3 regions of the Leptolyngbya sp. UWPOB_LEPTO1 genome follow, and region 1 is predicted to be linked to each of the others. Evidence: predicted binding sites of a transcription regulator. Region 1 holds the regulator's gene; each other region holds the start of a gene.

Region 1 (6,926 bases):
GGTATTGGCAGTAGCCATGTGCAGTCAACTCCGTGAAATGAAAACTTTAGACAACAAACTCGAATCGATTCCAAGCCGATACAGGAATGAAATGCTGTTTAACTCCACCCTGGGAAGGGGGATAAATCTTTAGCACGCTTACAAAATAAGGGGTACAAGCACGAACAGCCGAAAGTGTAGCGGTGAGGTTCAGGACTCTAAATCGAAGTCGTTTCGACTTTACTTAATGATAAGACGAATTCTAAATAAAGTAAAGAGCCTTACAGGGAAATTACTCAGGAATTTCAGCAAATATTTAGCTTTCCAAAGTAAATTGCAAGACATGGGCATTACCCTAAAACTTCATTTAAAACTTGGTGAATTGATTCTTCTATAATGACGGTTTGATTTACAGTTGGATAGAGTCTCTAGAGAGGGATAACCGTACTTTTTTAAGTGCTGCTGTTATGATTTCTGACTTGCGCATTTAGAGAATGTTCCAGTGAGCCAAACCCCGTATCCATCAACTGGTCTATGGATTTCATTCTGACAGTTCAATCCACAATTTATTGTGAAAAAATGGGGACATTTTAGGCTACTTTTCAGATATGAAATTGAAGTGTCATTAAGGTGACGATTTCATTAAAAACTGGATCAAGGCTGCAACATTGGTCAGCTTAAAACGAAGAGCAATTATACTTATCGAGAACCGTCATCAGTTTTGCGACGCGGGTCGGTATCCCGATGAGGTTCGGAGCTTTTCGTTGTGGTTTCCTGGCTATTCCTTCAGGTAGGGTATTGCTGCTGCGACTGACCAATTGGGTGCATCGAGTCGATTGACTGGGCTTGCGATTTTAGGCTCGATCGCTGCTCATTCTGCCTAAACTTAATCGCTGTTTTAGCGTGCTAATCTACGATCGCATTCAACAACACTTCTGCCAAACTCATATCTGCCATATCATCCATCGTCACCGTGTCGCAGATATCAAACTTTGCTCCTACACTTTGAAGCTGATCGTCGAGAACCTTCAAGAATTTTGTCGCACTGGCGTCTGAGCCAACTTGAATAAAAGAAATGGCTAATTCTTCATCGCGTTCCATTTTCTGTGTCGCTTGCACGATCGCTTCAATCACAGCTCGACGATCGTCCGGCTCACCATCGGTAATGACTAAAATGGTTTCTCCAGTTTTGCTCTGTCCTGTGGCTTTGCGGCGAAAATAATCTTCGGTGGCATCCCGCAACACTGCTGCCAGATTGGTCGAGCCAACCGGATCGTTTTCCATAAAAATCTGTGCGACTTTGCTCGTCGTCACATTCTCGTACCGTCTGAATCGGCTAGAAAACGTATAAACCGTAATACCATCGGGATCAAACTGCTCGCATTTGCGCGCCAGTGCCAGCGTTGATTCTTGGGCTGCTTCCCAACGACTGCCGCCCCCAATTTGATCATTGGTAGACATACTGCCACTTTTATCCAAAATCAAGGTGTAGTCTCGATTTTGCAAAGTTTCAAAATTGGGCACGGCACATCTCCTATCGTCTAATTGCTATCCAGCAGTGGGCTTCGATCCCGTCATCCCCATAATTTCGTAGCCTGCATCGACGTAGATCACCTGACCCGTGATCCCGCTTGATAGATCACTACAGAGAAATGCTGCGGTATTCCCGACTTCGATCTGCGTCACCGTTCGACGTAACGGCGCAACTTCTTCAACGTGGTGAATCATATCGAGAATGCCACCGACTGCCGAGGAAGCCAATGTCCGAATCGGACCTGCTGAAATCGCATTGACTCGAATATTGTTCTGCCCTAACTCATTTGCGAGGTAGCGCACGTTCATTTCCAATGCTGCCTTGGCAATTCCCATGACGTTATAGTTCGGGATGACTTTCACACCACCGAGGTAAGTCAGCGTCACGATACTACCGCCTTCGCTCATTAGAGGTTTTGCGGCTCCAGCTAGTTGCACCAGCGAGTAAGAACTGATATCCAACGCCAGCGAATAACCCGCGCGCGACGTTTTGGAGAAATCGCCGGATAAATCATCTTTGCTAGCAAATGCGAGACAGTGGATCAGAATATCCAACTTGCCCCATTTGTCTTTCACGGTATTGAATGCGCTCTCAATCTGTGCGTCATCTTGCACGTTCAACGGCAAGAACAAACTGGGATTGAGCGGCTCGGTCAAGTCGGCAACTTTCTTTTCCGCTTTGCCGGTTGCATCCGGTAGATAGGTGATGCCAATATTTGCGCCTGCTTTGTGTAGCTGCTGAGCGATGCCCCATGCGATCGAGCGGTTGTTCGCGATTCCCGTTACAAGTGCGTTCTTTCCAGTCAGGTCTAGCATGGTCTTCTACCGTGTAAAGCATTTATGAGGATAGCAGAAAGGGATCCCTCTCGAACTGCTCCTCGCTGACGCGATCGTCCCAAGCTTGGCGAATCGAGGATCGAATTGCGTCATTTCTCAGTTCGGTTTTTCTGCCAGCGAATCCTCTCTGATTCTGGTTCGGAATCCTTCATGATTCCTTAATGCCTCGTCCTAGAATATTCGTGCTTTCACGGTATGATCTGTGGAAATTATTGGGTCTGCCCAGAAGATTCCAGTAGATCGACTCGAAATTGCGCCTTCTTCTTAGAGAATTTACTGAGTTTTCTGAAGATCAAAGCGAAATTGTAGTTTACGACACTAAAACAGATCATAGACTCAGTTTTAGTGGTCTAAAGTCATCGATTGCTTACATAGACTGTTAGACTTCCCAGCTTCACTCGATACGACAAGGAAAGAAATGGTAGTGACCAAGGATAAACCGCTTGCAGCGATGTTTCGTCAGATTGGAGGGGGAGCATATCCTCCTGTTGTAGAGACGTTTGAACGCGGTAAGACCATCTTCTTTCCGGGCGATCCGGCGGAGCGGGTCTACTTTCTCGTCAAGGGTGCGGTTAAACTCTCACGGGTGTACGAGGCAGGAGAAGAAATTACCGTCGCGCTGCTGCGAGAAAACAGCGTGTTCGGGGTGCTTTCTCTGATCACAGGACAACGTGCCGATCGCTTTTATCACGCAGTTGCCTTCACCCCTGTCGAATTGCTGTCTGTTCCGATCGAACAAGTTGAAAAAGCGCTCAAAGACAATCCCGAACTCTCAATGCTGATGCTGAAAGGCTTGTCGTCGAGAATTTTACAAACTGAAATGATGATCGAAACGCTGGCGCACCGAGATATGGGATCGCGTCTTGTTAGTTTCCTCCTGATTCTGTGTCGTGACTTTGGTGTGCCCTCACAAGAGGGGATCATGATTGATCTCAAACTGTCTCACCAAGCGATCGCTGAAGCAATCGGCTCGACTCGCGTCACAGTCACCCGCTTACTGGGCGATTTGCGTCAGGACAAAATGATCTCAATTCACAAGAAAAAAATAACCGTTCATAATCCGGTAACGCTTAGTCAACAATTTACCTAATTCGATTAGAATTCAGTCCTGAGTGACTCACGCGAATCATAGAGCGAGCAGTCATAATGAAAGGCAAAGTCTGAAAGTGCCCTTAGAGTGCAGTATGTCTAGGGGTTTGTGGGAGCGTCATGTCCGATGTCGGGCTAATTCTAATTTTGGTGGTGTTGGTGTTAGGAGGGGTGATCGCGACAGTCGGCGATCGCTTAGGAACGCGCGTGGGAAAAGCCCGCCTCAGCTTGTTCAATCTCCGTCCCAAACAAACAGCAGTTGTCGTGACGATTTTGACGGGCACGCTGATTTCTGCCTCTACGTTAGGCGTTTTACTGCTTGCCAGTCGCACCTTTCGAGAGATGGTGTTGAACTTCGGGCGAATTCAAGCCGACTTGCGGGCGACAAATCGCGACCTCGATAAAGTCACGGCTGATCTCAAAACCACAGATCAGCGAAAAGCTGAGGTTGAGAAAGATCTAGAGCAAGCGCGATCGGAACGTGCCCAAATTGAGGAATATCTCAAGCGCCTCAATGCCAATCTTCAAGTTTCAGTCGCTCGACAACGAGAAACCGATGCCCAACTTCGCAGGACAGAAGCGCAGCGAGATCTCACCCGCAATCAGCTAGAAACAGTTTCTCAGCAAGCACTCTCGCTCCGCAACGAAATCAATCAACTGGAATCTGAGCAGCAGGCGTTAATTGAACAACGGGATCAGGTGAAAGCCCAAATTGCGGAACGAGATGCGCAAATTGCGGAACGAACTGCCCTGATTGAAAAGCGCGATCGCGAAATTAATGAGCGCGATCAAGTCATTGCTCAACGCGAAGCAGAATTGAAAACCCTGGAACAGCAGAGAGCTTTTCTCGTGGCAGCCGTTCAGCAAATTCAGCAAGATGTGGAACAGATTCGCCGAGGTGATCTGGCAATTTTTCGGACACAAGTGCTGTCTTCAGGTGTTGTGCGCGTCGTCGAACAAGGTGGAGCCAAAGCAGCGGTCGATCAATTACTGCAATTGGCAAATCAAACCGCGATCGAGTCGCTTCGCCTGGGGCAGAACAATCAGCAAATTGTGCAAATCCCGATTGCGGAAGTGCAAAACCTCATTCAGCAAATTCAAGATGGTAAAGATTATCTGGTGCGGGTGCAAGCCGGGGCAAATTATGTTCTCGGTGACGACCGAGGCGTTGTCGTGAATATGAGTGCGGTGCCGAATCAGGTTGTCTTTTTAGCAGGAGATACGATCGCGACTCAAACGCTGGAACCGTCTAAACTGTCCCCCCAGGATTTTCAGAAAACCTTACAAGATTTGATTGCGGCTTCTAATGCCCGTGCCCGTGTCGCAGGGGTGATGAATGACAGACTAGAGGTTGAGAAACTGTTGAGTCTGGGATCTTTTATCGATCAGCTTCGCCGCTATCCGAATTCGATTGAATTGCGGGCAGTTGCATCGGATGTGACTTACACAGCGGGACCGCTCAAAATAGAATTAGTAGCGGTGCAGGATGGGCAGGTTGTGCTGCGGGCATCGAATTAGCAATCTGTAGACAGAACAACGGCAAGAGGTGAGTATGGCGGAACAGCCCGTTATTCTGGGATTTGATCCAGGGCGACAAAAATGCGGAGTCGCAGTGATGGGAGTCGATCGCCGAATTTATTATCATCAAGTGATCTCGTCTGAAGAGACGATTTCGACGATCTCATCTCTGAGGAGTCAGTTTCCGATTTCGCTGTTGGTCATGGGTGATCAGACTTCTTCTAAAACCTGGCGGCAGAAGTTAGAGACTGATCTCAGTGAGCCGATGCGAATTATCACCGTCGATGAGCGCAATAGTTCGCTAGAGGCGCGAGATCGCTATTGGCAAATGTATCCACCGAAAGGGCTAGCGCGGCTGATTCCTGAAGGGATGAGAACGCCGCCGCGACCGATTGATGACATTGTGGCAATTCTGTTGATTGAGCGGTATTTAGGGCGGTTGGTGAGTGGAGGAGTAGGGGAGTAGGGAGTGGGGGAGTTCACAACTCCGCCCGAATCGTAAACGAATAATCCCCACCCGGTTCAAGCTGATAATCTTTCGCTTCCAAAAATCTCCCTAGCGGTTCCTTAATCAAGGCTCGTCCGAGCGAAGGCTGAATGTTCAGCAATCCGCGTCGAAAATGCCAGTGAAACTGCCACTCATATTCGTTTGCTCTGACCTCGCCTTCGATACTGCCCTGTTGCCAGGACTGGCGCAAAATGCGGACATGGGCAGTGGTTTCAGGGAGACGTTTGCTCATGATGCAGACTTCGACTCTACAGATTGATTGTTGTAAAGGCTCATGGCTTTTTCAACCCCTTGCTTGAGACTGAGTTCGACGGCGCTGACTGTGAGGTTTAAAACCTCATCGATCGCACCTTTCTCATTCGGGGCAAAGGTTCCTAAGACATGAGATACCGCATCTTTCTCGTTCGATTTGGCGCTACCGATACCAATTCTTAGGCGAGGAAATTTCTGAGTTCCCAGATGAGCGATCGCGGATTTCATTCCATTTTGCCCACCGGCTGACCCGGATAACCGCAATCGTAATCTTCCGACTGGCAAATCCATGTCATCGTAAATGACCATCACCGCTTCGGGTGGAATTTTGTACCAATCGACGACCGCTCGAATCGCTTGACCGGAATTATTCATATAAGTCGTCGGTTTCAGCAAGCGAATCTTGCCGACCGGACTCATTCCTTCTCCAAACCAGCCTTGGAATTTTTTATGTTCGGACAGTCCAATCTGCCAGAGTTTTGCTAAGCGATCGATCGCCAGGAACCCGACATTATGACGAGTATTTTCGTATTTGCTGCCAGGGTTTCCTAGCCCAACGATCAATTGCGGGGACGTTGCTTCGGAGGACATTAGGACTCTTTCTCGATCGGGGTGACAGCGACAGTCTCCTCAACCGTTTGAGGGTCTTCTGCCGGGGCGATTTTTGGTTTTTCTTCTAAAGTTGCTTCCATGGTCTGTGGAGCCGAGGCAGTCAGATTTTCTGCTTCGCGTTTGAATTCATTCTCAAATTCTTTAGAAGCGTCCTGGAAACTCCGGATCGCTTTACCCATACTGCGTCCAATTTCTGGCAGTTTTTTGGGACCAAAGACTAAGAGTGCCACGACGAGGATCAGTACCATTTCGGGTAAGCCGATGCCGAAGAAGTTCATATCGATCTCCTGATGTCAGTCAAGTAAAGGTGGAGTAGGGAGTGGGGATTCGATCTATTGTAGGGGTTCCCCTCAATCCCGCTCCTAAAAAAAAACCCGGAAAACTCCGGGAATGATTTTGCTAATTGCGTTTTTGGGTTTAGTTGCCCCAATCAACGTTAAAGCCATCGAGAAGCAATTCTTGGTTATAGATTTGCAGAATGATCAGCAGAAATACCAAGAAGAGTGCCATAAAGACTCCCATCAAAGGGGTGGTTCCCCATCCAGGTACAACTTTACCGTATTCAGAATTTAAAGGTTTTAGAATGTCTCCCAACCGA
Region 2 (6,926 bases), on a different contig from region 1:
TAAATCCATACGGACTCAGCACAATGCCAACGATTAAATAAATCAGCGCATAAGATAGAGGCAACCGCGCGATCCAACCTGATCCCAAAGTTACGATTAACAACAAAACTCCAATCACTAAGAGATCGAGAATATAGACATTCACAAGTTCATCCCCAGTTCGCATTTATGCTCACTGTACTTGTGTTTTAAGCTAGACCTATTGATCTGATGATAGATCCCGTCTCTCCCTCAAGGCTTACGAATGTATCCCCATTTTTCATTTAATTGCACTCGCGCTAAGCCTTCTTTAAAATCTCCTGCTTCATCAAATTGAGGCGCGATCGCAATTTTGCCCGTTGTGTCGATATAGCCCCACTTCTCTTTAATTTTCACGGGCGCTAATCCATCTGAAAAACTTCCAGCAAATTGATATTGAGGTGCGATCGCAAACTTGCCAGATTTCTGAATATAGCCCCATCGATCATTCTGTTCAACGAGTGCTAACCCATTCGAGAAATCAGACGCAAATTGATATTGAGGCGCGATCGCAATTTTCCCACTCGTATCGACAAATCCCCATTGACTTCCGACGCGCACCCGACCCATCGAATCCGAAAAATTGAACGCGCCATCAAACTGAGGTTGCACAACAAATTGCCCAGTTTGGTTGATATAGCCCCATTTTTGACCAATTTTGGCAGCAGCAAGTCCATGAGAAAACTGCCAAGCATCATCGAATTTCGGCGCGATCGCAGTTCGACCCAACACATTTATATAGCCATATTTCTCGCCCTTCTTTACCGCCGCTAATCCGTTAGAAAAGCCCGAAGTCAGTTGATACTGAGGCGCGATCGCAACTTCTCCAGTCGGTTTGATAAATCCGTAAAGCCGTCCCATCTGCACGACTGCAAATCCTTCTCGAAATCGCGTCACCCGTTCAAATTTCGGCGGAATTGCCACTTCTCCGCGACGATTCAGAAATCCATATTGCTCCCCTAATTTCACCACCGCTAAGCCTTCCGAAAAGGGCGAATACGCTTCAAACTCTTGTTTCGGCGTAACACTGACGCGTCCCGAACGGTCGATATAGCGAAATTCCCGCCCCAATTGCACCAGCGCGGTTCCCTCAGCAAAATCAGTTGCAGTGTCAAATTGATGATCGATCTCGAAGAGATCACTGGCGATCGCACGTTGTTCGATCTGTATATTCGGCGGATGGCTACACGCAGTAACCGTTCCAAATCCTAAAGTCGCAAGCAATAAAAAACGCAGCATCATGACCCAGAACCGTCATAGATTCTCCTAAGTGTATCGACCCCACAGATTTTGGCAACACTGGTGATTGCATTCCATTGGACCGTTCATCTGACAAACAGGAATTTTAAGTTGCGCGGCTGTAATTACAGTCAAAGCAGCTTCAATTGCTATGACACGGAAAAAACTCAAGTCATCTCAACTGCGGACTTTAGCCTGTACGATCGCAGCTCTATCCCTCATCTACTGGTTTGCGCATCAACGCGGAATCCTTCCTTTCGTCTACCTACTGCCCCCGATCACCTGCCCAGCCGATGCAACCCTACATACCCCGCCACAAACCTTTCTGAACGCCAATCAGTCAATTTTAGACATCCTGCCTAAAAATTTTGATCGTTCCAAAACATCGATCTTGATTGAAAAGTCAAATCATCGCCTAACGCTGTATTACGACCAAAAACCGATCAAATCTTACTCAGTCGTATTTGGCGATCCCCAAGGGGACAAGCGACGCGAAGGCGATCGCAAAACCCCCGAAGGAATCTTGCGAATTCAGGATAAATATCCCCATCCAGATTGGTCAAAATTCTTATGGTTGGACTACCCCAATGCTCAATCTCAATGCAAACATCAGCGATCCAAACAGCGAGGAGAAATCCCCGCATTTAGCGCGATTGGAGGTGAAGTCGGAATTCATGGCGTACCGATAGGGCAAGATGCCCTGATCGAAACCCGTACTAATTGGACGTTAGGCTGCCCTGCTCTGAAAAACAAAGACATTGATGAAATCTATAACATCGTCCAAGTTGGCGCGATCGTCGAAATTCTTCCCTAAATCCGAGGACGTTGAACCGCTGCCATTCTCGACATTGAAGCCGTTGCTGGTTTACGAGGCAATTGCCCATTATTCTGATGCACCGGAGGCGCGTTCAAAATCTCCAAATTCAACCGATACCCCACATTCCGCACCGTCTGAATCAAATTCGGTTGCCTCGGATCAATCTCCACCTTCTTACGCAAAGACAGGACGTGAGTATCCACAGTTCGAGGATTATCAATCTCATCAGGCCAAGCTCGTTGCAGCAGATCTGCCCGACTCAAAGCGGTTCCGCCTGCCTGAGCCAGCACATAGAGCAAACTAAACTCCTGTGGGGTCAACTCAATCAACTCACCCTTAAATCGCACCCGCCGATGCACCAGATCAATTTTCAGATCCCCGAAATCGAGATTGACCGGAGGAGCCGCCGTCCGCTGTCGTCGCAACAACGCCTCCACTCGCGCCAAAAACTCCTGCATCCCGAACGGCTTCGTCAGATAATCATCTGCCCCTGATCGCAACCCTGCGACAATATCAGATTCAGTTGTCCGGGCAGACAGCATCAGAATCAGCGCCGTCTGCTGCTGACTCAACCAGCGACAAAACTCCAACCCATCGCCACTGGGCATCTCAGAATCAAGGATCATGAGATTGGGCTGCCGCACCAGAAACATCTCACGCGCTTGGTGCAAATCAGCCGATTGGTGGACTTGGTAGCCCGCCTGCTGAAGATGCCATCCTAGCAGCGATCGAAGGTGCGGATTTCCTTCAACGATTTGTATATTAATGGCTCCCACGGGGGCAACTTGACCTCAAAATGCTTGAGTTAAGGGTATCAAAGCTTCTTAGTTTTGATTTGTAACGGGTGCTACCCATATGTACTCCGCCTACACAACGTTCCGTATCGGAGTATGTCTTTCTATAGAATTTCGATACAAACCGAGAGAATAGCGAGTGTAATGTTAAGCTAAAGTCATAGCTCAGTGAGTGGAATGCCAAACGGCATCTGTTGTTTTCGCGTCATCGCATATGCTTCAAGATTCTTTGACGATTCGCTATTATCAACGCCTCTCCGACGCTCTCGTCGAACTCTGGAACCGGGGCTATCGTTACGATGACCTGCGTCTCTACTTAGACGGGTACTTGTCCGCGCTCCGACATGCTAGCGTGCTAGAGCCGTACCAGATCAATCGTCTGGAAGAGGAGATTACTCGCTACATCTATGATCCGTCGAATTTCGACATGGTGATGCCAGAGCCAGACTACCGATAGAAATGGGAAAAGGGGTGCGTGTGCGCCCCTTTTTGATTTGGTTGGTCAGTCGCAGAGGTGAAAGTAGGGAGTAGGGAGTAAGAATCAATCTTCCCCCATCTCCCCACTCCCCACCTCATTACGAGGCAAGTGCAACTTCTACAAGCTGCTGCAATTCGCCACTCTGGTACATCTCAATCATGATGTCCGAACCGCCAATAAATTCCCCATTCACATACACTTGGGGAATCGTTGGCCAGTTCGAGAACTCTTTCACGCCTTGACGGACTTCAGGGTCTTCTAGCACGTCTACGGTCGTGTAGGGGACACCCAGCGTATTGAGAATTTGCACAACGTTATTAGAAAAGCCGCACATTGGCATGAGTTTGCTGCCTTTCATGAAAACGACAATTTTGTCGCTATCGACGATCGATTTGATGCGGTTTGAGGTAGTCATAAGTAAGTTCAAGGGGTAAGAGAGTTAGTTTTTGGTTGCCCATTCTTCGGGCGTGAACGTATTCAGTGAGAGAGCATGAATGGCTTCGGTGGAGAGTGCCTGTTGAACCGCACCATACACAAGCTGATGCTGTTGAACGCGACGCTTCCCAGCAAAGGCTGAGGAGACGACTGTCACCTCGAAATGCTCCCCATCAGGACTGTTTGCCTGCACTTGGGCATCCGGCAATCCTGCTTTGATCATTGCCTCAACCTGATCCGGGCTAATCATTGGGGTTCCTCGATGTAATCGTTTCGCGAATTTTCCTGATTCTTAGTCTAACGAGCTTTGCGCCACTGCTGGATCGCTTTCTGTGCCTCAGCGTAAACTTGAGGTCGATCTTTTGGAACGAGTTGAGCGGCTGAAATCGCTTGTTGAAACTCTTTCTGCTCTGCTCGTTTGCGCGCAATTTCTAGAATATTGCGACTCCATCGATCGATGTCTTGTTGCGCTTCAGCATAGAGGGGATCATTCGGTGGGATTGCGCGCGCCCGATCAATCGCGCGACTTGCATCTGATGCTAGCGTGGGTTTGATTAACGATCGGGCTTCATTCAAGATCTTTCCAGAATCAGGACTCGGTGATGCCACAGCTTGAGGCGCAGGAGAAGGTTGAGTATTCGCCGTTTGCTGCCCGCCCATAAACGCCGACCAGTTGCGGAACAGCACGCCAAGCAGCAACACTAATAAGAGCGCACTCCCTCCAAACAACAACCGTTCCCAAAACATTTGATCGGGGGCATCCGACTCTTCGGGCACTGGAGAAGCCGCAGGTGAAAGTTCTTCAGTCTGTTCTGATTCAGGCAGAGTCAAATCTGCTTGGATCGGCTCGTATTCGTATTCACTAGGGTTCAGCGCAAAACTGTCGGGAATTTCAGTTGCAGTCGCTCCCATCACAGTCGGCTGGAAGCCATAGTTGGAACTCGCCTCACTTTCTAAGGCATTGAGATATAAATCACCTTCTACAGAAAATGGATTAGTCGTTGCAGGAACCCAAGATTCGGTTTCAGACCAGTTGACTGGCATGATCACTTGATAAAGCTGCTCTGGATCAGACACAACCAGAATTGGATCTTGACGCGGGCGATCGTTGTGATCACAAAGCTCAGGCAATCTCAGTTTCAAAAAGTCTTCTAACGTCGCTAAGGTTGAGCATTGATGCGATCGCAATCCTTCGAGCAATGTCTGAGTAAACAGACCATGATTTAACGCAGGCGCTTCGTGAGAAAACTGTTCAGGACGACAGGATAAGAACGTCGGAATCCCTGCCTCGCGTGCCAATGCAACCGTTTGAGTCCCAACTTTCTCATGAGAACCGGAAGCGGCTCGATTGATATCGAGTAAAACGAGAATTTTTTGAGTGGGCAAAGTTTTCAAAGTTTGAAACAGCGATCGCACTGAGAACCCTGTTTCTTTAATTCGGGAAACATCTCCATCAATGGGTAATAAATAATCTTCTCCATCGACACAAATTCCGTATCCGCTGAAAAAGCACCAAAGCGAATCTTCTGGCTGAAGCTTATCTTTTAGACTCGTTGTCCAGTACTGCAAATTCTCATGCGTGGGATGAGTGGAGTGGTCAGCAAAATCTGGAGATGTATCCGTAATCAACAGACATTGTTCCGGTGAAAACCCTGCATCACCAACTAAGCTTTCACAGAGAAATTGAGCATCCGACTGGGCAAAATGAAGAGGTTGAAGGAACTGGTAGTGATTTATCCCAACGGCGATCGCCCAAAAATTGCTCATTCCAACACCTCATCTGTAATTGAAGACTATATATGAACCGCTTGCGCTACCACATCATAGAAAAAAATTGCTTTTCTGCAACAAAGAACTAACATGAATCCCAACTCCCTTGATTTCGATTGCTTTGTTCGTTTTGTCACTCTTTGTCCTATGAAACTTCGTAATTCTTTGCTTGTAGGCTTTTTCACCTTTGGGTGCGGTGTCACAGCTTGGGGAATTGATATGGTGCTAGCTCCAACTCCCGCACAGGCTTATACCGCACGGATTGATGTCACGCTTGATCGTGCCTCCAATGAACCCTATGAAGCGATCGTGCGGCGCGCAGAAAATGTGGCGCGAGCAGCGATTCAAAGAGGATTCGATCAAGATTTGCTTGCTAATGAGGTTTCGGTAGTCGTCGTCGGGCGCAACGGCGGTATGGCATCACCTGTGGTGTCGGTTTGGGTGACGCGATCGCAGTGGCAAACTCGTCCTGATGCAAAGCGCTGGGCAACCTATTACCGCGGATCTAAAGCGTTGTTAGGGTTCTAGATCGTTATCCATCAAAAATTTCCTGAGTGTTTGAGTTGCTTTTCGACAGGGAACTCTTTCAGAATATTTTGTTTCGTTGCCCCCATGAAGCACTCTTACACTCAGCATTTTTTCGATGCTAAACCTCTAGCTCGCTCTGAAATGATGGGAGCCTAGAGTCATGAAGATTTCTCGTAAGTTCTCAAGCTCCTCGATCGTAATTACAACCGTGATGGCTGTGGTGTTGGTCGGTGGACAATATTGGGTGCGCCAAGCACAAGAAGATATCTTTGAGAAGCGGCAGAAATTGAGCGATGGATTAGAAGAAGTTCATCAAATGCGCGCAAATCTCAAAGGGCAAATCAGTCAACTCAAAGATGTCGTTTTACTTGATAGCCAAGACTCAGATTTAAAGCGAGAACAGCAGAAATTTTTCAAAGAGATCGGCGAATTTGAGAGGGCTTTCGGCTCAAGCCCTGAAGTTGATCAAATCAGAACTCAATTCAAATTATTAAAGAATCTCAGTGCTAAAACACTGCAAGAGCCTGATGCAAAGATAGAACGTGTTCGGACAGATTTCAGAACAATTCGCGAGTCTGAGAACGCAATTAGCGCTGACTTAGATAAGATTCTCAAAAAATTTCTGCAAGAAGATACGGAACGTCGCAAAGAATTAGGTCGATTAAAACGAATCGATCAAGTTGTCACTTATGCAGCCCTAGCACTGATTCTTCTCGTATTAGGAGCACAATATTGGCTGATTTTGATGCCTGTCATTCGTTCGATCAAACAACTGCAATTTGGTGCATCCGAACTCGCAAAAGGCAATCTCAACTATCGATTGAATTTTAGAACAGGCGATGAAATT
Region 3 (6,926 bases), on a different contig from region 1:
AATCGAATCACAGATGATAAATGTTCCACCCGGTTTCACCACTCGAAATGCTTCATTGATCACATTCTGACGCGCTTGGGGCGGCAATTCGTGGAATAAAAACACACTCGTCACCGCATGGAAATAGTTATCTAAGTAAGGTAATTCTTCCGCATTTCCTTGCACTAACTGGGGCAAAGTTCCCTCGAACTGAGACAGCAACTGATTCGCTTTTCTCAAATAGGCAGCCGACAAATCCACTCCATACAAAGAAGCCTTCGGCAGCATTCCTCGAATGTTTCTCAAAGTCCGCCCTGTGCCACAAGCAACGTCTAGCACTTTTATCTGTGAAGGTAGAACATCACTGAATGCCTTCAATCCTTCCTTCAATGGAGCTAAAATCCGGCGACGCATCGGATCAGCCGTGCCATTAAACAGAATTTCAACCTGCAAATCGTAGAGATTGGCAGAAGTATCGGTTAAATACCCATTCGTCTGATGATGGAAATTTTGCACATAGTAGCTTGGTAAGCCTTCTGTCTCAACTCCTGCATCAAACTCTTGATATCGCTTCGCATTCACGCGCTGCCACATTTCCGGCATATCAAACCACATCACCGGATAGTAGCGGAAAAAATCTTCCCAAGGATTATCAAAGACAAGACTCGCTGGATAAACGCCTTTTTCGACATCCTGCCAATCCGCTTCGAGAACTTCAGCCATTCGTTTTTGAATGGTTTGAATCAATTCTAGAGAGAGCGGCTTTGCCTTTCTTTTTTGTTCGATCGAGGGCGGTGCGACAAGATTCAAGACTTGGGTACTAACAGCTTTATGCATCAACCCAAAGTAACTTTTGCCTTGCTGAAACGTCTGATACGCCAACTTTGTTAATGTATCGGGCATGATTTGTGTGAGACGACACTCTAAGACTATTGTCTAATTGTAACGAACTCTTAAGAGCGAAATAGTCTGTAATCAGTTAGATTTCGAGAAAAAAGCGATCGAGCTAATTGGCTCGATCGCTCCTTTTCAATTCAGCTTTCAACTCAGCAAATTAGCAATCGTAGTAGAGCATAAACTCATACGGATGCGGGCGAATGCTCATCGGAATTACTTCGCGATCGAGCTTGTAGCTAATCCAGCTTTCAATGAAGTCTTCAGTGAACACGCCACCTGTGGTTAGGTATTCATGATCCGATTCCAAGTTCTTCAGCGCTTCTGCCAAAGATCCAGGAGTCGAAGGGACTTTCGCCAACTCTTCAGGGCTGAGTTCGTAGATGTCTACATCCAAAGGAGAACCCGGATCGATTTGGTTCTTAATTCCATCAATCCCTGCACAGAGCATCGCGGCAAATGCCAAGTAGGGGTTCGAGGTTGCATCAGGACAACGGAACTCTAAGCGTTTTGCTTTCGGGTTCGTGCCAGACAACGGAATCCGCACCGAAGCAGAACGGTTCCCTTGCGAGTATGCCAAGTTCACCGGAGCTTCAAAGCCTGGAACCAAGCGCTTGTAGGAGTTCGTGGTCGGATTCGTAAACGCCAACAGAGAAGGCGCATGCTTCAGAATTCCGCCGATGTACCACAGCGCATTTTGGCTCAATCCAGCGTACAGATCGCCCGCAAAGGTGGGTTCGCCATTGTTCCAAATCGATTGGTGACAGTGCATCCCCGAACCGTTATCCCCAAAGACCGGCTTCGGCATAAAGGTGATGGACTTGCCATACTTGCGACCGACGTTTTTGATCACATATTTGTACGTCATCAACCAGTCAGCCGCTTGAATCAGGGTTCCGAACCGGAAGCCCAATTCGCACTGACCACCCGTTGCAACTTCGTGGTGATGTTTCTCGATCGGCACGCCGCACTTTTGCATCGTCAGCAGCATTTCCGATCGCATATCTTGCGACGTATCGGTCGGTGCAACCGGGAAATACCCTTCCTTGTTGCGAGGCTTGTACGCCAAGTTTCCACCCGGTTCTTGACGACCAGAATTCCAAATTCCTTCTACGCTATCAACGTGATAGTAACCTTCGTGCTGGTTTTGGTCATAACGGACATCATCAAAAATGAAGAACTCCGCTTCAGGTCCGAAGAACGCCGTATCGCCTAACCCCGTGGATTTTAAATAATCCACAGCTTTTTGAGCGATCGAGCGAGGATCACGGCTGTAAGGCTGACCCGTACGCGGCTCTTGAATCGAGCAAATCATGCTCAGCGTTGGATGCTCCATAAATGGATCGATCCAGGCAGTATCCGGATCGGGAACCATCGCCATATCGGATTCATTGATCGATTTCCAACCCCGAATACTCGATCCGTCAAACGGAACGCCATCGGTAAAGCTGCTTTCGTCAATTTGGCTCTTATGCAGGGTGAGATGTTGCCAAATCCCTGGCGTATCGATGAATTTGAGATCAATCAATTCGATATTCTCGTCATTGATCTTTGCCAAGATCTCTTGTGGGGTCGCCATGAAATACTCCTAGTAAATCGCGTAGCTTTGCTCAACGCTGAGCGCAAAATTGAATCAGATCGCCTCAAGCAAATCTGTCCTGCATCATGGTAAAAACAGGCTTCCCGTAATTTTGTATCCTAGGCTACGGAAAGCTCCGTGTCCGAAAGAATTAACGCTTAAATTAAAGATCGTAAATATTACATTCGCGGATTCCGTAACCCGATCGAGTGTATGGATTAAAAATTGTAACGATTATCTCATCTAGCGGGATTCCCCACGGTACGGTTCAAATTAGGCTCAAACCTGCGTGGTAAACTGAGCTTGAATCTTTTACGATACGAGAGCCTATACAACTTGCTGTGGGGCGGTTCGTTACTCTTGTCTACAGAAATATAGACACATTGAACCAAAATTTGGGAGAAGACTTTCATGCGGGACGCAGTGACCAGCCTGATTAGAAATTACGATATTACAGGGCGTTACTTAGATCGCAATGCGATCGACAGCCTAAAATCCTACTTTGCTACCGGAATGGCGCGCATTCAGGCAGCTGCGCTCATTACCTCCAATGCAGCCGGGATTGTTCGTCAAGCCGGGCTGCAGTTGTTTGACGAAAATCCTGAGTTGATTCGCCCCGGTGGCAATGCTTATACGACTCGTCGGTATGCAGCCTGCCTGCGCGATATGGATTACTACTTGCGCTATGCTTCCTATGCCTTGGTTGCGGCTGACACGGATGTGCTGGATGAGCGCGTTCTAGAAGGTTTGCGCGAAACCTATAACTCGTTAGGTGTGCCTTCAGGACCGACCGTCCGGGGAATTCAAATCATGAAGGATATCGTCAAAGCAGAAGCAGCAGCGGCAGGAATTGCTGATACGAGCTTCCTGGATCAACCCTTTGATTACATGTCGCGTGAACTCGGTGAAAACGATCTGTAATTGAATTCACTTCCCATGAAACGAGTTTCGGCTCGGCTCAGCCCTCGAATTTCGGGCGTTGAGTCGAGCCGAAACTCGTTTCAGACAAGAAAAATGTCAGGGTGAATGGCTTCAAGTCCGAAGCATCGCTTCTGCCTCTAAGACCCACAGCGTCCAGCCTTTGCTGTTTTGAGTAATACGAGCAGCATGTCCTTTATCAGAGAGGCGTTCTGCCAGCGCGATCGCTTGGTTTTGTTCGCGTACTGTTCTGAGATAGCTGTAATATTCACGATCGCTATAGATTGCAGCCATCGGTTTCGCCACATCTGGAACGCGAATTTGACACACCTGATAATCGCGCTCAGATGTCAGAATCTTCCATAATCCTGAGTCTGATCGAGGAATGTCGTAGGAAGTTGAGGGTTCGACAGATTTGGGCTTTTCTAGCTGCGCTTTTTCCTCTTGGGCATCTGCTTCATAGATCCAAAGCACATCGCCTTTCATCGTTCGAGTAATCGCAACTTCATCTCCTCGATAAACGAGTTTGGCGGCAATTTGCAGAGCTTTTTGAGAATCTTGCACGAGTCGAAAAAAGCTGTAATAGCGATCAGCAACGACGATCGCGGCAAGTCGCTCATCGGAATCCGGCACGCAGATATGACAGGCTCGATATTGACTCCGGGAGTCTAGAATTTTGCAGCGAGCAGGATCAGGGGTCGGAGCAAGGTCAGCAGAGATGGGGCGAACAGAGGACATAGGATTGACGTGTGGGTTTGCAGGGTGGGTTTGAATTGTAACGATTGTTTTCGCAGAGCTAAGCACATTTTGCGAATCAAGCGAGTGGGTTCTCCACCGTGAATTTCCCTAAAACCCAAAATTTTCAGCGATCGCGGTCGTTTGCGAGGGTAAAACTGTGCATATGATGGTGGCATCGTTTCATATCGCTTTCCTATGCCAGTTCCTTGTCACATCATTGTTGAGGGAAATCCAGCGATTGTTTACGCCAGTCGCAAAGGTGCGCCAGAGAAAATGCTGCCGATCTTAGAGTCTTTTTTAGAAACATTTTGGCAAGAGCGAGATGCGCTGGGTGAGGCACAGGACACGCCAGAATGTCTGGTTGCACAGATTGTAGTGCGGTTTGGATTTGAGATTTGTGAGGATGATTTCTCGAACCTGAAGGTAGGCTTGAAATATGATCCCACCGCAGAATATTTATATTTCATCTCAGCGAATCGAGAGGTGAGTGTGTGGGTTGCTGACGATCGCTATCGGGCAAATCCGCACTTAGGCATTCAAGCTTGCCAACAGATGCAAACCGTTTCGATAGGGTGATCCGAAAGATGCTAGGAGTTAGATGTCTCTAACGCGCGATTGCTGAAGTTTTCTATGTCAACTATTTGGGAACTCGATTACTATTCACGTCCAATTTTGGATGAGCAAAATAAAAAAGTTTGGGAAGTGCTGATCTGTGAAAGCCCGACCACAGTTGATGCTCAGCCAGAAAAGCTGTTTCGCTATTCGCAGTATTGCTCGAGCAGCACTGTAAATTCAGGCTGGTTAAAAGACGCGATCGCAGCAGCCATGGCTGAAGCTCCCAATCCACCGGATAAAATTCGGTTTTTCCGGCAGGCGATGAACAACATGATTACGACGGCTTGTGATGGCTTAGATCTGCCTTCTCAATTGAGTCGGCGCACGTTTGCCTTGGCAAGCTGGCTGCAAGATCGATCTCAAAATGTTTATCCGAAAGAAGACGGATATCAGCCTTCGATCAATCCTTCGGTGACGTTTCCGATCACCCCTGCCCAAGTGTTGCCCGATGCGCTACAAGGGCAGAAATGGACGTTCGCAACTCTACCCTTTGAAGCCTTTGCGGAAATGGGGGAATGGTCGATCGAATTCGGAGAAGCCTTTCCCATGAGTTTGGCGCAGCTTGAACCGGATGCTCCTGTCTCGGGCATCATTATCTACTCAGCCCGAGCCACCGCGATGGCAGCTTGGATGTCGGGATTAGAGATTGCGGCTGTGAAATTTGATGCCGAGACCCAGAATCGACTGCTGTTAGAAACCGGGGTCAACGATCGCTGGATTTTAACCACTTTAGATAAGCGCGCTGTTCCCGAGGCGCAGCAGTTTGAAGCGGCAAAGGCACGATCGCATCAAGTCCATTTTTTAGCGATTCAAGAAAGCCCGGATGTCGAAGCGTTTGCCGGATTTTGGCTATTGCAAGAAATCGCATTGTGATCCTACGGTTCCTAATCACGGTAGGATGAGAAAACTGTTACGTTTGTTCATTATTTAACGCAACCTGCTTATGAAGCGCTTTTTGTCTCGCCTGCTGGCGCTAGTGATGGTCATGTCGATTGCTCTTGTGGGCTGCTCTCCCGCTGGCGGGCTGACGGGCAACTATCGCGATGATACGCTTACTGTGATTAATACCCTCAAAACGGCGATCACGCTGCCTGCGGATTCACCGAATCGAGCGGCAGCCCAAGCTGATGCCCGTAAGTTGATGAATGATTTTGCCTCTCGCTATCGTCGAGATTCTGCTTTGACGAAGCTGAGTTCGTTTACAACCATGAGAACAGCCGTGAATTCGTTGGCTGGACACTATAGTTCCTATCCCAATCGCCCGGTTCCTCAAAAAATGGTCGATCGCTTGACCACAGAATTTAATCAGGTGGAAACCTTCCTCAAACGAGGCAATTAACCCGATTGGACATTAAAAAACGCCAGATTCAAGAGAGTCTGGCGTTTTTTAATGCAGCATTTTCTGATCAGGCAATCGTCTGAGATCGAGAAATTAGGCTTTGAATCTGTCCAACACGATCGAGATACTCCTTGTCGCTAAGAACGGGAGTCACCTGATCGACGTTGATTTCATCGATTTCGATCCACGATCGACACCCCCCATAAGCTTCTCGATACGGAATCAGTTGAGGGTCTGCCAATCGAGAGACTTTAAGCAGCAGTAAATACAACGGCGATCGCGGTTTCCATTTCAGACGCTCCTCGACAAAGCGTTCATTCCAAATATGGAACGGCAATAAGGCATGAACAATCTCTGGATCGCTGATTTGTAAAACATGCGTAATCTCTGCGATCGAGCTAATGTTCACCTGTTTCGGATGCCAGCCTGATTCAACCCGCTCGACATTTGGGGTTTTCAGCAGGTTTGGATCTTGATGCTCAAACGTGGGATAAAGCAGAACTCGTTGGAACGGAACTTCAAATCGTCCCGCTGTCTCCCGAATTCCGCCTTTGCGTAACAGCAGAATTGTTTCACCTCGTTCGAGGGCTTCCACTGCGATCGCCCACTCTTTTAATGCCTGTTTCATCAATCTATTTGGAGAGGTTCAGGTTTGAGAAAAACTCCAGACACACCATCACAAATGGAAATAAAATACCTGCGAGTCCGATCCAACCACCAAACTGACCGATCAATTCTGACAATTTGCGCTGAGGACGATAGCCTGCGGTTGCGACAAATCGAGAACTCATACTCAGCAATGCGGCTCCGCCTAGCCCAAAGGGGATACTCAGCAGAAACCATGCCCTCAGTCTAGCGCCCGGA

Evidence for each region. Region 1 encodes NtcA, which controls nitrogen genes in cyanobacteria. Its sites were predicted from a motif close to TTTGTANNNNNNNNTACAAA; they were not measured.
Region 2: a site for NtcA is predicted at 2,909-2,928, ahead of J0L70_RS29595 (DUF6761 family protein). Genes of this name have one in related genera too.
Region 3: a site for NtcA is predicted at 2,564-2,583, ahead of glnA (type I glutamate--ammonia ligase). Genes of this name have one in related genera too.

What each region holds. Positions count from the first base shown of each region.
Region 1 is NZ_JAFLCJ010000001.1:255,549-262,474, reverse strand. It holds gene J0L70_RS01180 (RNA polymerase sigma factor, RpoD/SigA family) at 1-18, opposite strand, end outside; gene J0L70_RS01175 (vWA domain-containing protein) at 886-1,503, opposite strand; gene fabI (enoyl-ACP reductase FabI) at 1,528-2,328, opposite strand; gene ntcA (global nitrogen regulator NtcA) at 2,768-3,439, shown strand; gene J0L70_RS01160 (DUF3084 family protein) at 3,559-4,956, shown strand; gene J0L70_RS01155 (RuvC family protein) at 4,991-5,422, shown strand; gene J0L70_RS01150 (DUF3146 family protein) at 5,436-5,696, opposite strand; gene pth (aminoacyl-tRNA hydrolase) at 5,693-6,307, opposite strand; gene J0L70_RS01140 (TatA/E family twin arginine-targeting protein translocase) at 6,307-6,606, opposite strand; gene psbH (photosystem II reaction center phosphoprotein PsbH) at 6,746-6,926, opposite strand, start outside.
Region 2 is NZ_JAFLCJ010000036.1:28,664-35,589, reverse strand. It holds gene J0L70_RS29615 (cation:proton antiporter) at 1-166, opposite strand, end outside; gene J0L70_RS29610 (WG repeat-containing protein) at 232-1,260, opposite strand; gene J0L70_RS29605 (L,D-transpeptidase family protein) at 1,409-2,071, shown strand; gene J0L70_RS29600 (response regulator transcription factor) at 2,068-2,850, opposite strand; gene J0L70_RS29595 (DUF6761 family protein) at 3,083-3,325, shown strand; gene grxD (Grx4 family monothiol glutaredoxin) at 3,444-3,761, opposite strand; gene J0L70_RS29585 (BolA family protein) at 3,786-4,031, opposite strand; gene J0L70_RS29580 (caspase family protein) at 4,079-5,548, opposite strand; gene J0L70_RS29575 (hypothetical protein) at 5,699-6,079, shown strand; gene J0L70_RS29570 (sensor histidine kinase) at 6,240-6,926, shown strand, end outside.
Region 3 is NZ_JAFLCJ010000007.1:46,751-53,676, forward strand. It holds gene J0L70_RS12640 (class I SAM-dependent methyltransferase) at 1-882, opposite strand, end outside; gene glnA (type I glutamate--ammonia ligase) at 1,034-2,452, opposite strand; gene apcB (allophycocyanin subunit beta) at 2,864-3,373, shown strand; gene J0L70_RS12655 (hypothetical protein) at 3,485-4,108, opposite strand; gene J0L70_RS12660 (hypothetical protein) at 4,304-4,684, shown strand; gene J0L70_RS12665 (Tab2/Atab2 family RNA-binding protein) at 4,739-5,596, shown strand; gene psb27 (photosystem II protein Psb27) at 5,667-6,062, shown strand; gene J0L70_RS12675 (DUF1802 family protein) at 6,130-6,690, opposite strand; gene J0L70_RS12680 (hypothetical protein) at 6,695-6,926, opposite strand, start outside.